One region of the Halalkalibaculum sp. DA3122 genome, then DNA from elsewhere that is predicted to be linked to it. Evidence: riboswitches for the same ligand, from Rfam matches in the RefSeq annotation. Region 1 holds a riboswitch; the other holds the start of a gene.

Region 1 (8,238 bases):
CTTGAGGCGAATATCGATATCTTCGACTTTTATCTCGAAGATGAGGATTTTGACAAGATTGATAATCTGAATAAGTCTAAACGCCTTGTCAATCCCAGTTTTGCTCCCAGGTGGTGATCCTGTTTACGCTTGAAATTGCTTGGTATCCTCCTTTATGGATGAAGAGCTGATAGATGCTAATAGCGGTTGAATACAAGGTGACCAGAGAATGGACGTGGCTACCGCTTGCAACAGTTAAACTAATCGGTTTAAAATAACTGTATTTGAAATGTTGACCGAAGCTTGTCACTCCCGGATGGCCATGTTTGTACTGTTACCCGGTCTCTCCACTCGGTATACTGTTCAATTTCGAGATCTAGTCTATGGAGAACCCATGTCAGATTATCGTTGTGAAACTGCGTAACATCGAAATTCAGTTGCAGGGCGTGGTTGCCCGCAATCTCCTGCAACAGGCCACAAATAGCCTGTATTTTGGCTTTTCCATCGGGGCACACTTCCGAGGACCGAATACGGCAGGATTCCGAATACACTTGTTTCTGTCGGACCATTTGTATGTTTTGTATCTGGTGAATTGTAGAGTTCCTTTATTCGTAGCTTACGTACTATCCCAGAGGTTAACTGAAATCTTATATTATCTCCCTTTAAACAGTTTCGGATGCTGCCGGTGGAACCCTGTGGCTTCCTGAAAAATGTTGGCAAATTCCAGCAGTTTTCCTTCCTCATACAGATTTCCTGAAAAAGTGATGCTGGTCGGTTCCCCGTTTTCCGTAAACCCGTTGGGCAGCACGACGGCCGGATGACCCGTGAGATTGGTCAGCAGCAGGTTGTCACCAAAGGTAGGAGACACATATATATCCACATGCCTCATCAGGGAATCCATCTTTTGGATGAGTTGGTGGCGGATTCGATTGGCCTGGATATATTCCACTGCCGGAATGAAGCGGGATGAGCGGAAAAGGTTCGGCCAGGCCTCCTGGCTTTGGCGGACCATTTTGTCATCGCGGTCAGAACGGGTTAGCTGATCGAATGCGGCTGCAGCTTCGGCATTAAGTATAAAGCTGAGTGAAGATACAGGCAGCCGGGGCAGGGTTATGGATGTTAAATTAACCCCGAGCTTCCTTAGGGATTCCAGCGTAAGGCTATCTTGGCTCTGACTGGCATAATTTCGGTCGAACGAGGACTCCACGTAGCCAATAGTCAATTTGTCGAGGTCCAACTCCTGGTCATAATTAAAAGGAAGGTCCACTACGGTCTGGTCATCGCCGCCGGGACCGTGAATCGCATGGAATACAATGGCCGCGTCTTCTGCGCTGCGGGTTATCGGCCCCACCTTGTCCATGCTCCAGCTGAGAGCCATCGCTCCGTGCCGGCTAACCCGGCCATAGGTGGGTCTGAGGCCCGTTGTGCCTGTTCGGGTAGAGGGAGAGACGATGGAGCCCCAGGTTTCGGTACCGAGCGCAAAGGGCACCAATCCCGCTGCAGTTGTCGCAGCGGAACCAGCAGATGACCCACTGGATCCCTGCCTTAGATTCCAGGGATTGCGGGTCATCCCCCCGAACCACACGTCGCCATAGGCCAGCGCACCAAGCGTGGTTTTGGCTACGAGCACCGCACCGGCTTCATCCAGTTTTTTCACAACAGTGGCTGTCTCACTGATTTGCTGATTTTTGTAGGGTTCGGCGCCCCAGGTGGTTTTGTATCCTTTAACAGCAAAAAGATCTTTTAACCCGTACGGAATACCGTGCAGTGGACCGCGATAATACCCGTCTTCCAGCTCCTGATCCAGTTGCCGTGCCTGCCGGAGCGCACGTTCCTCCGTTAATGTGACGACAGCCTCCAGAGTATCGCCGTATGTCTTGAGGCGATCAAGAAAGAACCGTGTCAGTTCAGAGGGGGATATCTTCCGGTTTTTGATGAGTGAAGAAAGTTCTGCAACAGTATAAAAGGCGAGTTCTGAACTGTCGGAAGGCAGTGAGATCTCCGGTGGTATATCCCATTCAACAGGACGTTGTTCGTGGTCAAACGTTTTCCCTCTGGGGATCGGGTTAAAATCAAGCGCCGGAGGAACTTCATTTGCAATTTCCCAGTCGCGGATGGTTTGATAGTTCTTTCTGAGTCCTTCAAGCTGAGAGATCATCGAATCTTTTTCCGAGCTGGTAAATGTCAGGCCGATCAGTTCTCCTGCATGGGTTATCGTCTCGTTTGTAATAGGGCGTTGATACAGCGAATGGGCGGTGAACGCGAGAAGAAATCCCAGGGAGATACCGGTAATCAAGTAGATAAGACGTTGTTCCATAAATAAAGCCGTAGTGAAAATTTGTTGTAAAAGAGGGCCTTGAAAACCAGGAGTGTTGGTCAAGATCAACCCCTGAGGGGATTCGAAACCGCAGTTTATATCTCATAAATGAGGATTTCGAATTCGCGAAGTTGACGATATTGGCCAATACAACAGTTTTGCATAGATCTCTAAAATACGATTGTAGGAACAAAATGAAACCAGATATTGACCTGCTGCAGCTTTTTTAAAAGGTCGCAAAATCCCCGGCTCGTCGTTGGTCAGGGAGTTGCACTCCCGCTTGACAGGACGCCCCGATCCCGATAAAACAGAAGGTTTTGCCCTCTCCCTGAAAATCAAAAAGCCAAATGATTAGGTTAAAAGTTGGAATACCTGTATAATTAGCACGCTAATGCTAACATACTGATTCAGTGTCGGTCACCCGTCCACTGGCGGGTGTGAAAAGGGAATCCGGTGACCAACCATAATTGGGCTGGAAGTCCGGAGCAGTCCCCGCTGCTGTGAATTCCGTTGATGATGTTACAGGCACATATCCACTGTCCCCGCACGCTGGGATGGGAAGGAGGCCTGGATCGGGATAAGCCAGAAGACCTGCCAACGCTGATGAAGGAAAAGCTTTCGGGAGAAAAGCTGTACCTATGATTGATTATACATATCTGCCACCGCACCTGGTTGGTATTATCTGCCTGCTTTTTTGGGGCAGTTGTAAAAAAAGTGATGCGGATTATACACCTGAAACAGCCCCTCAGCCTGCTGTAACCACCGTTGCCCATCAACCTGCTGAGCAGGTGGAAATCAATTTTGCACGGGGATTTGACATACATTATCGTGAAGGCTACAAACGTCTCGAAATACTGAACCCATACCAGGATCAGGCTGATACCCTGCATTACGTGCTGATACCCCGCGGGGCGAGCCTGCCCGAATTTGAAGGAGACGCCCAGGTTATCGAGATACCGATTCGCAGTATGATAGCCACATCAACCACCCACATCGCTCTAACAGATATGCTCGGGGCCAACTCCATAATTGAAGGTGTAAGTCAGCCGGATTACGTATTCAACAGAGAAATCCGCAGGGGCCTGCAGCAGGGAGATATCAAGGGCTACCCGGGGGGCGAACTTAACAAAGAGCAGGCGCTTGCACAGAATCCCGACCTGGTTATGATTTCCGGAGGGCAGGCGTCGCAGTACGACAATTTCCGGGTACTCCTGGATTCCGGCATTAACGTGTTGGTAAATTCGGAGTGGTTGGAAAATACTCCGCTTGGAAAGGCTGAATGGGTGAAAATGATGGCGGCCCTGCTTGACAAGGAGGCCCTGGCCAATCGCCGTTTTGAAAAGGTGAAAAGAAGGTACCGGGAGCTCAAGGCGAAGGTTGAAGATGTTTCTGAGAAGCCGCTGGTGATTAATAACATGCCCTATAAAGGGGCTTGGTTCGTATCGGGTGGAGATAGTTTTTTCGCCCGGTTTCTCCGTGATGCCGGCGCCGATTATCCCTGGTTCAACAAGGCCTCAACAGGGGGATTGAGAATGGATTTTGAAGTGGTGTATGAAGCGGGGCTGCGCGCGGATATCTGGCTTAATCCGGGAAATGCAAGAACAAAAGAGGATATCCTGGCCGATGACAGCCGTTTCAGGGAGTTCAAATCGTTTGCTAACGGCCGTATATTTAACAACAACCGGCGGATGAGTAAAACCGGAGGGAATGATTTTTGGGAATCGGGGGTGGTGCGTCCCCACATTGTACTGGCCGACCTGATTAAGATTATGCATCCATCCCTGCTGCCGGATCATCACCTGTATTATTATCAAAAAATTGAGTAATGCAGGAAATACGCAAACATACGGAGTCGATACCTCAAAGCACGACAAACCGATGGTATTTTGCAGGACTTTCCGGGGGCGTGGTGCTGCTCTTTCTCGTCAACTTGGCACTGGGCTCGGTGGATATCCCGGTTGACGAGATTATCGTTATCTTGCTGGGGGAGGGAGCAACGCATGAATCGTGGACCAAGATTGTATTGAACATTCGCCTGCCCCGAGCATTGACAGCGATTTTTGCTGGCAGTGCACTCTCAATCGGCGGTCTTTTGATGCAGACGCTGTTCAGAAATCCGCTGGCGGGACCCTCAGTGCTGGGAATAACGGCGGGAGCCAGCCTGGGGGTGGCCGTTGTGATGCTGGCCACAGGCACCATCACCAGTATCTTTGCAATACAACAGCTCAGCAGTGTTGGCAGCTGGATAATCGCGGCTGCCGCAAGTGTGGGTTCTTTTGCCGTCCTGCTTCTCATACTGGCTATTTCAGTGCGTATTCGTGACAACGTAACCCTGCTGATTATCGGCCTCATGATCGCCAATATTACTATTGCACTGGTCAGCATCTGGCAATATTTCAGCGAGCCGGAGCAGATACAGGATTACCTCATATGGACCTTCGGCAGTCTTGGTGGCGTTACGATGAGCCAGATATCCATCCTCTTTGTCATTATTACCATTGGAACCGGCATCGCTTTTCTGCTTTCAAAATCCCTTAATGGACTGCTGTTGGGGGAAAACTATGCCCGGAGCATGGGTATTGCCGTCCAGCAATCCCGAATATGGATCATCATCAGTACCAGCTTGCTGGCAGGCAGCATCACCGCATTTTGTGGGCCCATCGGTTTCGTGGGAATTGCCGTGCCCCATTTAACCCGCTCCCTGCTGGGCACAAACGATCATCGCATGCTGATCCCCAGTACATTCCTTATGGGCGCAATACTGATGCTGGCCTGCGACATTATTGCCCAGGTGCCCGGCAGCAGCACAACGCTCCCGATCAGTGCCGTAACTTCGCTGGTCGGTTCCCCGGTAGTCGTATGGGTCATTGTGCAGCGCAAGAATTTACAAGCTTCTTTCTCCTGATGGCAGTAAAAAATGACATACTGGCAACCCGAAAGTTGTCGATCGGCTATAAAGGAAAAAACAGACCGGCCGTGGTGGCCGGGGAGCTCAATCTTTTCTTGAAAAAAGGAGAATTGGTTGGGCTTTTGGGACCAAACGGATCGGGAAAGTCAACATTAATTCGAACGCTGGCTCGTATGCAGCGTCCGCTGAACGGTAGAATCTTGCTGGAAGGGAGCGATCTCGCAAGCCTTCCAATGAAAGAGGTAGCGAAAAAGGTAAGTACCGTTCTTACCGACCGAATCCGGATCGGCAACCTGACGGTCTATAACCTGATTGCGTTCGGCCGGTCTCCATACACCGGAATGATGGGAAAGTTGAGGGAAGAGGACCGGGAGATCGTGCACTGGGCCATCGAGGCAACGGGATTGCAACGCTTCGTGGAGCGGGATATCCTGAAATTGAGCGACGGAGAGCGCCAGAAGGTGATGATTGCCCGGGCACTGGCCCAGGATACTCCGGTTATATTGCTGGATGAACCCACCGCCCACCTGGACCTTCCCAACCGGGTGGAAATAATTCGTCTGCTTCGAAAACTGGCCCGTGATACCGGCAAGGCGATCCTGATGTCGACTCACGAGCTCGACCTTGCCCTGAAAGCATCGGACCAGGTTTGGCTTATGGACCGGGAAACCGATATCCGCTGCGGCACCCCGGAGGATCTGGTGCTAAACGGGTCCTTTGAAGAGGTTTTCCAGCAGGAGAGTTTTGATTTTGACCGGAAAACAGGTTCATTTAAGATCCATCAAAATTGCGGAAGGCAGATTACCCTGAGTGGGGATGAGGTGTCAAAATACTGGACGACCCGGGCCCTGGAACGGGAGGGCTTCATCGTGCAGGAAGTTGATACTGAAGGGAAGGTGCGGGCCCTGAATAAAGACGGAGAATTGATCTGGAAAGTGGGCAATGCGCCTGCTCTTTCCTCAGTTGAGGCCCTGATTCAGCGACTGCGAAGTGGAGGATGAGTAATCCAAGAGGATTTTGTACAACTATAACCCTGGCCAAAGTGGAAATGCTGAACATAAGCTGAATACAATGAAAAAAGAGGTGCTGACATCGGGAAAGGCGTCATTCAAAATAGAGGTTCCCTACAAATTGATTGAAGTTGGCGAGAAGGGGCCAAGGCCGCTGATCATCTACCTGCATGGATTTGGACAAAATATTGGCACATTCAGGAAACAGGTTGAAGGAATGCTGAAGATCAACGCATTCCATCTTTTTATTCAGGGTCCATACCCGATTTACGAAAGGGCGAAAGAGCGCACCGTGGATGATTGGGGGCGCGCGTGGTACCTGTATGACGGGACACAGGCGCAGTTTGCCAAGTCGCTGGAGCTTGGCTCAGAGTTTGTTCAACAGGTTGTTGACAAAATACTGAACCATATTGAGGTTACACGCATATGCATATTCGGATACTCCATGGGGGCCTATCTGGCCGGTTTTTTTGCCCTGTCCCGGTGGATGCATGTTAATGAACTTGTCATGATCGGGGGGCGGTTGAAGACGGAACTGTTTGAGGATCGAGAACATCACTACCGGCACCTGAATATGCTTGCTTTACACGGAACCAGGGATGACACAGTGCAGGCGGAACCCCAGGAAAAATCCGTTACTCGGTTGAGAGAGTGGGGCGCCAATGTCTCTTTTATTGAATTGGAGGAAGGGCACAGGTTGACAAATGCGTATATTGATGCCGCTAAAGGATGGTTGGAGGATGGGGGTTACCTGCTATTTTAACATTTGTAAAAATTTATCTTTGAAAAAATCGAACTTATCTGTTTATTATCAGAGAGTTAGGTCAGGAATTATTTTACTCGAGTAAAACAAGTGGCCAAAGAAGAAAACAGCCTTAAAAGATAAATTCCATGGAAGTATTAGTTATTGAAGACGATCCTTCTGTTCGCACGTTAGTCAAAGCCGTGCTGGAACACAAGGGAAATGAGGTAACCCAGGCAGACAACGCCAGCAAGGGTAGAGAGCTTGCGACTTCTGATGATTTTGATATCATCATACTGGATCTTGGATTGCCAGACGGAGATGGTTTCGATATCGCCAAGGATATTCGGGACAAGGATATCACTACGCCTATCCTCGTACTTTCAGCAGAGCAGGAAACCGATGTCAAGATCAAGTGCCTGAAGGTGGGAGCCGACGACTACCTTACCAAACCTTTTAATACGGAAGAGTTGATGGCCCGTATTGAAGCTATTACCCGCCGTTCAGGAGAATCGCTTGATGACCAGGTACTTGTGTGCGGTGAATTGATGGTAAAGCTGCTGGAACGCCAATTCTCTGTTGACGGAACGGCCGTGGATCTAACCAACAACGAGTTCAACCTGCTGGTGTTCCTGATGAAGAACAAGAATAAGATTGTCACGCAGGAACAAATTGCAGAAGAGGTGTGGGATATTCATTTCGATACGCAGACCAACTATATAAATGTATACATCAGTTACCTGCGCAAGAAAATACGAGAGCACGCCGAAAATGATTATATCGAAACGGTGCGTAAAAAAGGCTTCGTGCTCCGGTGCGGGGACTAACAGAAACAGGTCTTACCCGGGGTATGAGCCAACGATATAATTTTTCAGATGATTAATCTCCACTTTTTGTTCTGAGATAATCTGTTTAACCAGGTCCCCAATTGAAATAACACCGATAACCTCGCCATTTTGCTGCTCCAGGATGGGTAAATGCCTGAATTTTTTCTCAGTCATCAATGCCATACACTTTTTTATTGGAGTATCGGGTGTTACCCAATATACTTCCGAAGTCATAATATCTTTGACAGGGGTTGTTTTAGACCTGCGGCCTTTCAGGATTACCTTGTCCCGGTAATCCCGTTCCGAGATGATCCCACACAGGGCCCCCCGTTCATCCAATACCACCAGTGCCCCAATTCGCTTTTCTGACATCAGCTTTATCGCTTGATAGACGGTACTTTCCGGATCAATATGATAGACCGTATTCCCCTTGCTTTTTAAAATATTGCTTACCA
Region 2 (8,238 bases), on a different contig from region 1:
TCATCGCGCGGACGAATTCCGGCGGAGATGATCACCATGTCTGCCTCCAGGCGATCGTCATCTTCAAAGTCGAGGTATTCGGGCGTGCCATTGCCGCCGATGAGCGTAGTGTTCTTGTTCAGCAGAATTTCCAGGTCCAGCTCTTCAAGCGCCGTCTTTAATGCATGAGCGCCGATCTCATCCAGCTGTTTCGGCATCAGGCGCGGGGCAAATTCGATGACGCTGGTCTCCAGCCCGAGGTCCATGGCCGACTTGGCCGCCTCCAGCCCGAGCAGTCCGCCGCCAATTACCGCCGCCTTGCCGGCGCCCCGGGCATAGTCCGTGATGGCATCCAGATCCTCAAGCGTGCGATACACAAATACGCCCTTCTTGTCGGTACCGTCGATGGGAGGCACAAACGCGCTGGAGCCGGTGGCCAGGATCAGCTTGTCGTAGGAAACCGTGCGCCCTTTCTGGGAGGTTACGGTCTTGGATTTGCGATCCAGATCCACCACGAGCTCTCCGGTAAACAGGGTAATGCCCTGCTCCTCGTACCAGGAGCGCGGGGCCATCTGCAGGTCCTCCTCGTCCGCATCGGCAAAGTAGGAGCTCAGCTGTACGCGGTCGTATGCCGGGCGGGGCTCCTCGCCAAAAATGGTAATCTTAAAATTGGTGCTCGTTTCCTTGTTGATGAGCTTTTCACAAAACTTGTAGCCCACCATCCCATTTCCAACAACGACAATGTGTTCCGGTTCGGGAGATTTAGCTGGTGACATAACGAGTGATTGAGTTTTATGGTCCACACCTGCTGCATGCGCAGAATGTCAAGACGAAATTCTTAATATTTTTAGTTTAAAATTCAATAAAACCTTACTAATTTATGCAAGTATTGAATTTCAGCTCGCATGTTAACATCAATTAATAAAACTTTCAAACTAAAAAATAGAGTTAATTTTCATTTTATATATTTATACTTTAGTCAAAGTGAATAATTTTATTAAATTAAATAGGCAAAATTTCCATAAAGCCGTAATTTTAAATATTTGTACTTTTATTCTGCTACTTTGCTTATGCCATTGACTAAATCCACAGAAACTCAACCTGATATACCGGCCGGGGGTGGCAAGCTCATACTGGTGGGGGCCGGCCCCGGCGATCCCGATCTGATAAGCATCAAGGGGGCTAAAGCCCTGGCCCGGGCCGATGTGGTGCTGTATGACACGCTCTCCCATCCCGATCTACTGGATTATGCACCACCCCGCGCTGAGAAAATTTACGTGGGGAAAAAGGCGGGCTCATCGCAGAACAGCCAGGAGAGCACGAACGATCTTATTGTCCGAAAGGCGAACGAGGGCAAGTGCGTGGTGCGGCTGAAGGGCGGTGACCCGTTCATTTTTGGTCGCGGGCACGAGGAGCTTTGCCATGCGCGGGATCACGACATCCCGGTGGAAATTGTGCCCGGTATTTCCAGCTGTACGTCTGTTGGGGAGCTGCAGGGCATACCGCTAACCAAGCGCGGTGTTAACGAAAGTTTTTGGGTGACCACCGGCGTGACGCGCAACGGTACGGTTTCGAAAGATGTGAAGCTGGCCGCCCGGTCTTCGGCCACCGTCGCCATCCTGATGGGGATGCGGAAGCTCCCCGAAATTACGCAGATTTTTCGCAATCACGGCGGTGCGGATACGCCTGTTGCGGTCATCCAGAAAGGCTCGCTGCCGGGGGAGAAGATCGCCCTGGGCACGGTGGATACGATTGTGGATGAGGTACGCAAAAATGAATTGACAAACCCTGTCTTGATCATAATTGGAGACGTTGTGCGGCTACATCCCGATTTTTGCAATTCACAAAAGAAGTGGCGAGGAAAACAGGATATCGTATTTAGTGCTTTTAACAGCAGCTACAGGGAGATAACAGAATATATGAGAGTAGGAATCTCTGCCCTAAACTTCTAACCTGCATTTCACCGAAATAGGGCTCATGCGCAAGACGCTGGTGGAAATTGCCCGCCAACCTATCAATAAACGTACTCGCCGGCAAAGTTCAGCAACAATAGCTTCGCAGGTTGAACACGTTTCATCTTCCGGATGATTCTACAGGAATATGCAGTTTACCGTAATTTAGAGATAGTCTATCCCCAGGAGCTCAATAAGAAAGCCGAATTGTTAACAACTCGACTTTTTTGTGGAAAAGTATTCGTTGACAATGAGAGCGGCAGCTCTTTTCTTGAATACAGGTTTGAAGGTGCCCCGATTCTGTCGGGGTGAAAAGGGAATCCAGTGAAATGCTGGAGCTGTACCCGCAACTGTAATCCGGAATATTCTTTGATTTAACCACTGTCTCAGCCCCAAACGAGGCGGGAAGGTTCGAAGAAATTGTCGGTAAGTCAGGAGACCTGCCTTTAAATCAGTAAACGAGGCCTTCGGGAGTTAAGGCGTTGTTGAAAGGCAGGTATGGAATACCCGACTGTTTTTACTGATCTCACCAGCTCCGTGAACTCCTGCCCTTCAACGTTTTGCATCCCACCTCAGAATTGCAAGCTAAAACGAATTGCTATGATTACCCACAATCTTGGATACCCGCGGATAGGTATCAACAGAGACCTGAAGAAAGTAATAGAACCGTATTGGAAGGGAGAGACCGGCAAAGCCAGACTGAATGAATCAATTTCGATCTTCAAGGTGATGCACTGGACCACCCAGAAAGATGCGGGAATCGACCTGGTACCTTCAAATGATTTTTCGCTCTACGATCAGGTGCTGGATATGGCCCTGTTGGTCGGCGCCATACCAGATCGTGATCTGTATGAGAAAGAAAATGACAAAATTTACAGCTATCCCATCGATACCAGCTTTGCCATGGCGCGAGGATTACAGGATAATACGCAAGTAATTTCCTGCTAAGCAATAGTTCTATCATGAAAACCAGGAATTCAAAAATCACAAGTATGAATAATAAACTGATTGGGCGTACGTCTGTACGCGAAAATATCAAACTGAGCGAGGATCCCTCGTATCCCATCTTTAAAGAGTTGTACGAAAAACAGAAAAAGGTGGTCTGGTTTCCCGAAGAGCTGAACATCCAGCAGGATGCCCTCGACTATCACACGCTGACCCACGATGAAAAAGAGCTTTTTGATACGGCTGTGGGCTATTTCTGCTCGTCGGAGCTGCTGGTGCAAAACGTGCTGGTCAATTCCTTTTTCCCTTTGCTCACCGATCCACACGCAAAGATGAGCTTCAGCACCCAGCTGTTTATGGAGAATATCCACAGCGACTTCTTTGAGATTGTACTGCAGTCCTTCGGACTGGACCGCGAGAAGATGTACGATGTGGCCTTCGACGATCCGATATTGCGGAAAAAGCAAAATCTTATTGTCGATGAGATCGATAAAATAAGTCACGGAAAAATTAATCCCGAAACACTCGAGGGACAAAAAAAGGTACTTCGGGCCATTCTGCTAAATAACATCATCTTAGAAGGGATTTTCTTTTACTCCTCATTCGCCCATTTCTTTGCGCTCAAGGATATGGCCAAGATGAAAAACGTGGTTTCCGGGGTGGAACTGGTACTGATCGATGAATCGCTGCACCTGCAAAACGGCATCGAAGCTATCCTGATTATGCTGGAAGAAAATCCGGAAATTGTGAAGGATACCGAGTACGTGCAGGATATCCGGAATGTCATCCTGGAGGGAACCTCCCTGGAAATTGAGTATGTCAAACATCGATTTGGCGACCGGACGATCCTGGGCATTTCATCCGGAGAGATGGAGCGGTACCTGAAATATATCACTGACCGGCGATTGCAGGAGCTCGGCTTTCGGCAGGAGTTTCATATCAATGAAAATCCACTGCGATTCCTGCAGAAAGAAGACGTAAAAAAGCTGATCAACTTTTTCGAAGTCTCATCTACCGAATACACTAATTACTAAAACATTCAACTATGAAACGTACAGTCATAAAGCGCGACGGCACGGAACAGCCTTTCCGCACCCAAAAAATAATCAACGCGATATTCGAAATCATCCAGAGACTAAAAGTCGAGGATGATTATGAGCTCGTCTTCAAAATCATGAAAGAGCTTGACCTGAAAGTCCCCGAGCGGGTCACCACCGAAGAGCTCGACCGGCTGGTGCTCAAGGCCATCGAGCAGCTCATCCCCAAGCACCCGGTCTACGATACGCTGGCCACGCGCCAGCTGCTGAAGATCATCAACAAGGATATTGACCGCCGGCTGGATGGATTCAAAGAGTACTTGGAACAGGCCTTTGACCAAAGCCTGCTGGATGAACGGCTTAAAGAGTTTGACTTCGACCTGCTGGCCGACAGTCTCAATTTCGACCGCGACGGACTGCTGGGCTACTTTGGGCTGACTACGCTGAAAGATCGCTATCTGATGAAAAATCGCGAGGATCGGACGATTGAGAAACCACAATGGTTTTTCATGCGTGTGGCCATGGGGATCGGCAATTCCAATGAGCAGATCGTAAAGATATATAACAAACTCTCGAATTTGGAGTACCTGCACTCCACGCCCACGCTGTTCAACTCGGGCACCACCACGTCGCAATATTCGTCCTGTTACGTGAGCGTGATCGATGATTCGCTGGACTCCATTATGGATAAAGTGCGGGAGACCGCTTTTCTGGCCAAGTATGCCGGAGGCGTGGGTACCGATGTGACCCGTATCCGGGCAACCGGTTCCAACATCAAATCGTTGAATGCACCTTCCTCGGGTGCGATCCCATTCATCAAAGTGTTTGATACGCTGGTAAACTCCATCCAGCAGGGCGGACGCCGGCGCAGCTCGCAGGTGATGTCGATGCAGCCGTGGCACCTTGATATCGACGGATTTCTGGATCTGCGGGAGACTACCGGTAACGCCTATTTCCGCACCCCGTCACTCAATACCAGCCTCTGGATGCCGGACGAGATGATGCGGCGCATCAAGGAAGGCGAACCGATCTACCTGTTTGATCCCGGCGAATGCCCGGAGTTGGTGGATGCCGTGGGCGACGATTTCAAGAAGAAGTATGAGAAACGTATCAAGCAGGCCGAGGCTGATCAGCTGGAGCATTATGAGAAACGTGACAGCCAGAACTTCTTCAAAAAATACCTGTTCAAGCTGGCTAAAACGGGTCATCCGTGGCTCATTTTCAAGGATGAGCACAATCGCCATAACCCGTGTCCCGAGTACAGCGTGATTAACAGCTCGAATTTGTGTACCGAGATCTCCATCCCCAACCGACCCGACTCCACGGCCGTCTGCACGCTGGCGTCGGTGAACTTGTCGAAACACCTTAACGAAGACAACAGCGATATCGACTGGGACAAGCTTGAGGATACGCTGGAGGTCATGACACGGGGACTCGATAACATCCTGGATAAAAATTTCTACCCGTCCGAGGCCGCAAAGAAGAATACGATGGATCTGCGACCGCTGGGCGTCGGCATGATGGGCTTTGCCGAAGCGCTTGTGGATCTGGACATCCCGTACGATTCCGAAGAAGCAGTGATGCTGGCACGTAAGCTGGGATCCTTTATGCGCAACATTACCTATCGCACATCGCAGGAGCTGGCTGAAGAGCGCGGGGCGTTCAAACACTACCAGAAGATGGAAGACCAGGGGGATCCCTATGATTACGAGCCGCGCCGAAACGCCGTACTGCTGGCAATTGCGCCTACCGCTTCCATCTCAATTATTTCCGGCACGACGTCTTCCATCGACAGCTACTTCAGCAATCTTTATTCCCGGGATACCCTTTCCGGCAAGCATATTGTGATCAACCGTCAGCTGATAGAGGACCTGGAACAGAAAGGATTCTGGAGCGAAGAGATGGCGCAGACCATCAAGGCGAATAACGGCTCGGTTCAGCCGATAAAGGAGCTGGATGGCGTCATCAACAAGAACCTGTACAAAACAGCTTATGAAATTCACCCTAAGCGACAGGTTGATATCGCCTCGGCCTTCCAGGAATCCATTGATCAGTCGGTCTCGAAATCGCTCTATATCGACGAGCAGCTGCGCGACAGCATGGATGAAATCTACCTCTATGCCTGGGAAAAGAAATTGAAATCCACTTACTACTGCTTTATTGACAAGGTGGTGAAAGGCGAAAAATATACCGAAAGCGTCAACAAGCGGGGCTCACGTCGTGGTTTCGGAGCGGCAGGTTCCGACCATAATGGCTCCGTTTCCAAATCAGCCGATACTGATGATGAGGAAAGTAAAGGAGCACTGGAAGCCAAAGCCCGGGAAAAATTTGGGGATGAGGTCGTCGAACAGGCACTCAATGCCAAGAATGCGGATTCCTGTCCCACTGATCCTATGTTGCGTCGGATTTGTCCGGCCTGCGAATAATGAATTTCAAGCGATGTCGTCGAAATGGCGGCATCGCATTTTTATTGAATCCTTAAATTTGATATAAGCAGTGGTCGGAGGCCATAAAAAGGCAATTTTTATATGGTTCCATGTAACAACAGTTGGGAAACCCATGAAAACTCTTCATTTATTTTTGTGGATAATCCATTTGCCCGGTGGCGATCATCCAGTGGTGGTGTTGATGATGTACTCCGGCAGCCAAGAGTCCAATGTAGCCCAGAGCTCTAATCTTAGGAACTTCGTTTGAATTAGCAGACGTACAGGTAATGGTCCACACCCCATTCTTATGCCTAGATTCCATGGTCCAGCCTTTTTCTTTTTTGAGCATCATAGGGTGCATGGACAACACGCGTTTCAGAGCTACGTTGGCTCGCTCTGTAGATGGTCGAACCTGCAGTTCTACGCCTTATTCTACAGGTTGCTTTTCAAGCACTTCTACCTCTTCGGTAAAGGCTTTCATATCCAGCAGGTGCTGCCTCAGCGCTTCCAGGTCAACCTGTTCCCAATTGGTATTGGGATCCTGTTCCAAAGCTGTAATCGTCTCCTGAATGGCACCAAAAATTTGATTGCCGGGAGCCGAAAGCGGGGTAGAGCCGTGATGCTGGGCGTTTGTATTATTGAAAGAGAGTGCAAAGAGGATTAGCGTAACTCCTGACAACTTCATCAACTTGGTATAAAGCATGTCTTACTTACTTGATTTGACTAATAATTTGAACTGAAATATCAGGAGATAAATACAGAAAAAGAAATAATCAGAATGCCACTGTCATTCCAAACGTTTCGGTGCCCATCACCTGCAGGGCCGTAAGTGAGACGGCCAGGTACAGTATTTTGGCTTTAATGTATCAAAAAGACTACTTACAAAATTAATACCTTTAACAAGTGGTTTATCTTGGTATGAAATTGATCTGAAAAAAGACAGTATTCTTTAAATAAACTATCAGAGGCAGATTATGAGATTATCAAATAAGAATGTTCTGATTACGGGAGGAAGTGCCGGTATCGGGAAAGCGTTAATTGAAGAACTTTCGGTAAAGGATATTACTGATATAGCCGTCATGGGGAGAACCGTTGAAAAGTTGGATGATCTGGAAGACCAATTTCCCTCGGCTCGATTCTTGAAAATTCAGGGAGATGTATCTGTACTAAGCGATGTAAAAGAGGCATCGAAAACGATAAAACAAGAATGGGGCTCCCTTGATATCTTGATCAATAACGCCGGGGTAGTCAGTGCCGGACTTTTAGAGGAGATCAGTGATGAGGATATTTTGGGGCAGATTAATGTTAATCTCACGGGACTTATTTATATGACCAAGCATTTCCTGCCGCTGCTCAAGAAGAGCGACGAAGCGGCTATAATGAATATTTCCTCTGGACTCGGATATATTGCCATGCCATTTTACAGTGTCTACGCAGCCACAAAAGCGGGCGTTAAACATTTTTCTGAAGCGATGCGCAGAGAACTGGTTGATTATCCGATTCACGTGATGACGGTCTATCCTACCTCTACTGATACCCCAATGATGGAATCGGCAAATACAGGCGATATGGATAGCCCCCAAAAAGTGGCACGGGCCTCTATCGAGGGATTACTTAACGGTGAGATAGAAGTTGTACTTGGTGGCCAACAACGGATAGATGACATCAAAACAAACCTAAATGACCCTCAAAAAATGGATGAAAAAGTGGATGGCATGTATGAGGCGTTGCGTAAACGGGCAGAACGACATCGGTCGATGTAATCATTGTTGCATTAGATTATAATATTTCAGCTCCATATACCATCATTTCTAACAACTGGTAGTATAACTGTGAAAATTATCCTATCTATGGGATTTTGATATCCAACTGGATATAATAGAACCTAACAGGCAAGGA

Evidence for each region. A riboswitch is a leader RNA that binds a small molecule or an ion and turns the genes downstream of it on or off. The one in region 1 is predicted to bind cobalamin.
Region 2: linked by a shared signal. The riboswitch ahead of ACG2F4_RS17175 (hypothetical protein) and the one ahead of ACG2F4_RS11800 (ABC transporter substrate-binding protein) in region 1 are both predicted to bind cobalamin.

What each region holds. Positions count from the first base shown of each region.
Region 1 covers NZ_JBINJF010000016.1:80,668-88,905, forward strand. Annotated here, with positions in the region: gene ACG2F4_RS11785 (aldo/keto reductase) at 1-117, shown strand, start outside; gene ACG2F4_RS11790 (acyl-ACP thioesterase domain-containing protein) at 249-548, opposite strand; gene ACG2F4_RS11795 (amidase) at 632-2,296, opposite strand; cobalamin riboswitch at 2,694-2,910, shown strand; gene ACG2F4_RS11800 (ABC transporter substrate-binding protein) at 2,935-4,122, shown strand; gene ACG2F4_RS11805 (FecCD family ABC transporter permease) at 4,122-5,201, shown strand; gene ACG2F4_RS11810 (ABC transporter ATP-binding protein) at 5,201-6,205, shown strand; gene ACG2F4_RS11815 (alpha/beta hydrolase) at 6,276-6,977, shown strand; gene ACG2F4_RS11820 (response regulator transcription factor) at 7,106-7,783, shown strand; gene ACG2F4_RS11825 (CBS domain-containing protein) at 7,796-8,238, opposite strand, start outside.
Region 2 covers NZ_JBINJF010000036.1:24,340-32,577, forward strand. Annotated here, with positions in the region: gene nirB (nitrite reductase large subunit NirB) at 1-755, opposite strand, end outside; gene cobA (uroporphyrinogen-III C-methyltransferase) at 1,050-1,931, shown strand; cobalamin riboswitch at 2,202-2,394, shown strand; gene ACG2F4_RS17175 (hypothetical protein) at 2,532-2,879, shown strand; gene ACG2F4_RS17180 (ribonucleotide-diphosphate reductase subunit beta) at 2,924-3,910, shown strand; gene ACG2F4_RS17185 (ribonucleoside-diphosphate reductase subunit alpha) at 3,922-6,339, shown strand; gene ACG2F4_RS17190 (hypothetical protein) at 6,767-7,042, opposite strand; gene ACG2F4_RS17195 (SDR family NAD(P)-dependent oxidoreductase) at 7,314-8,102, shown strand.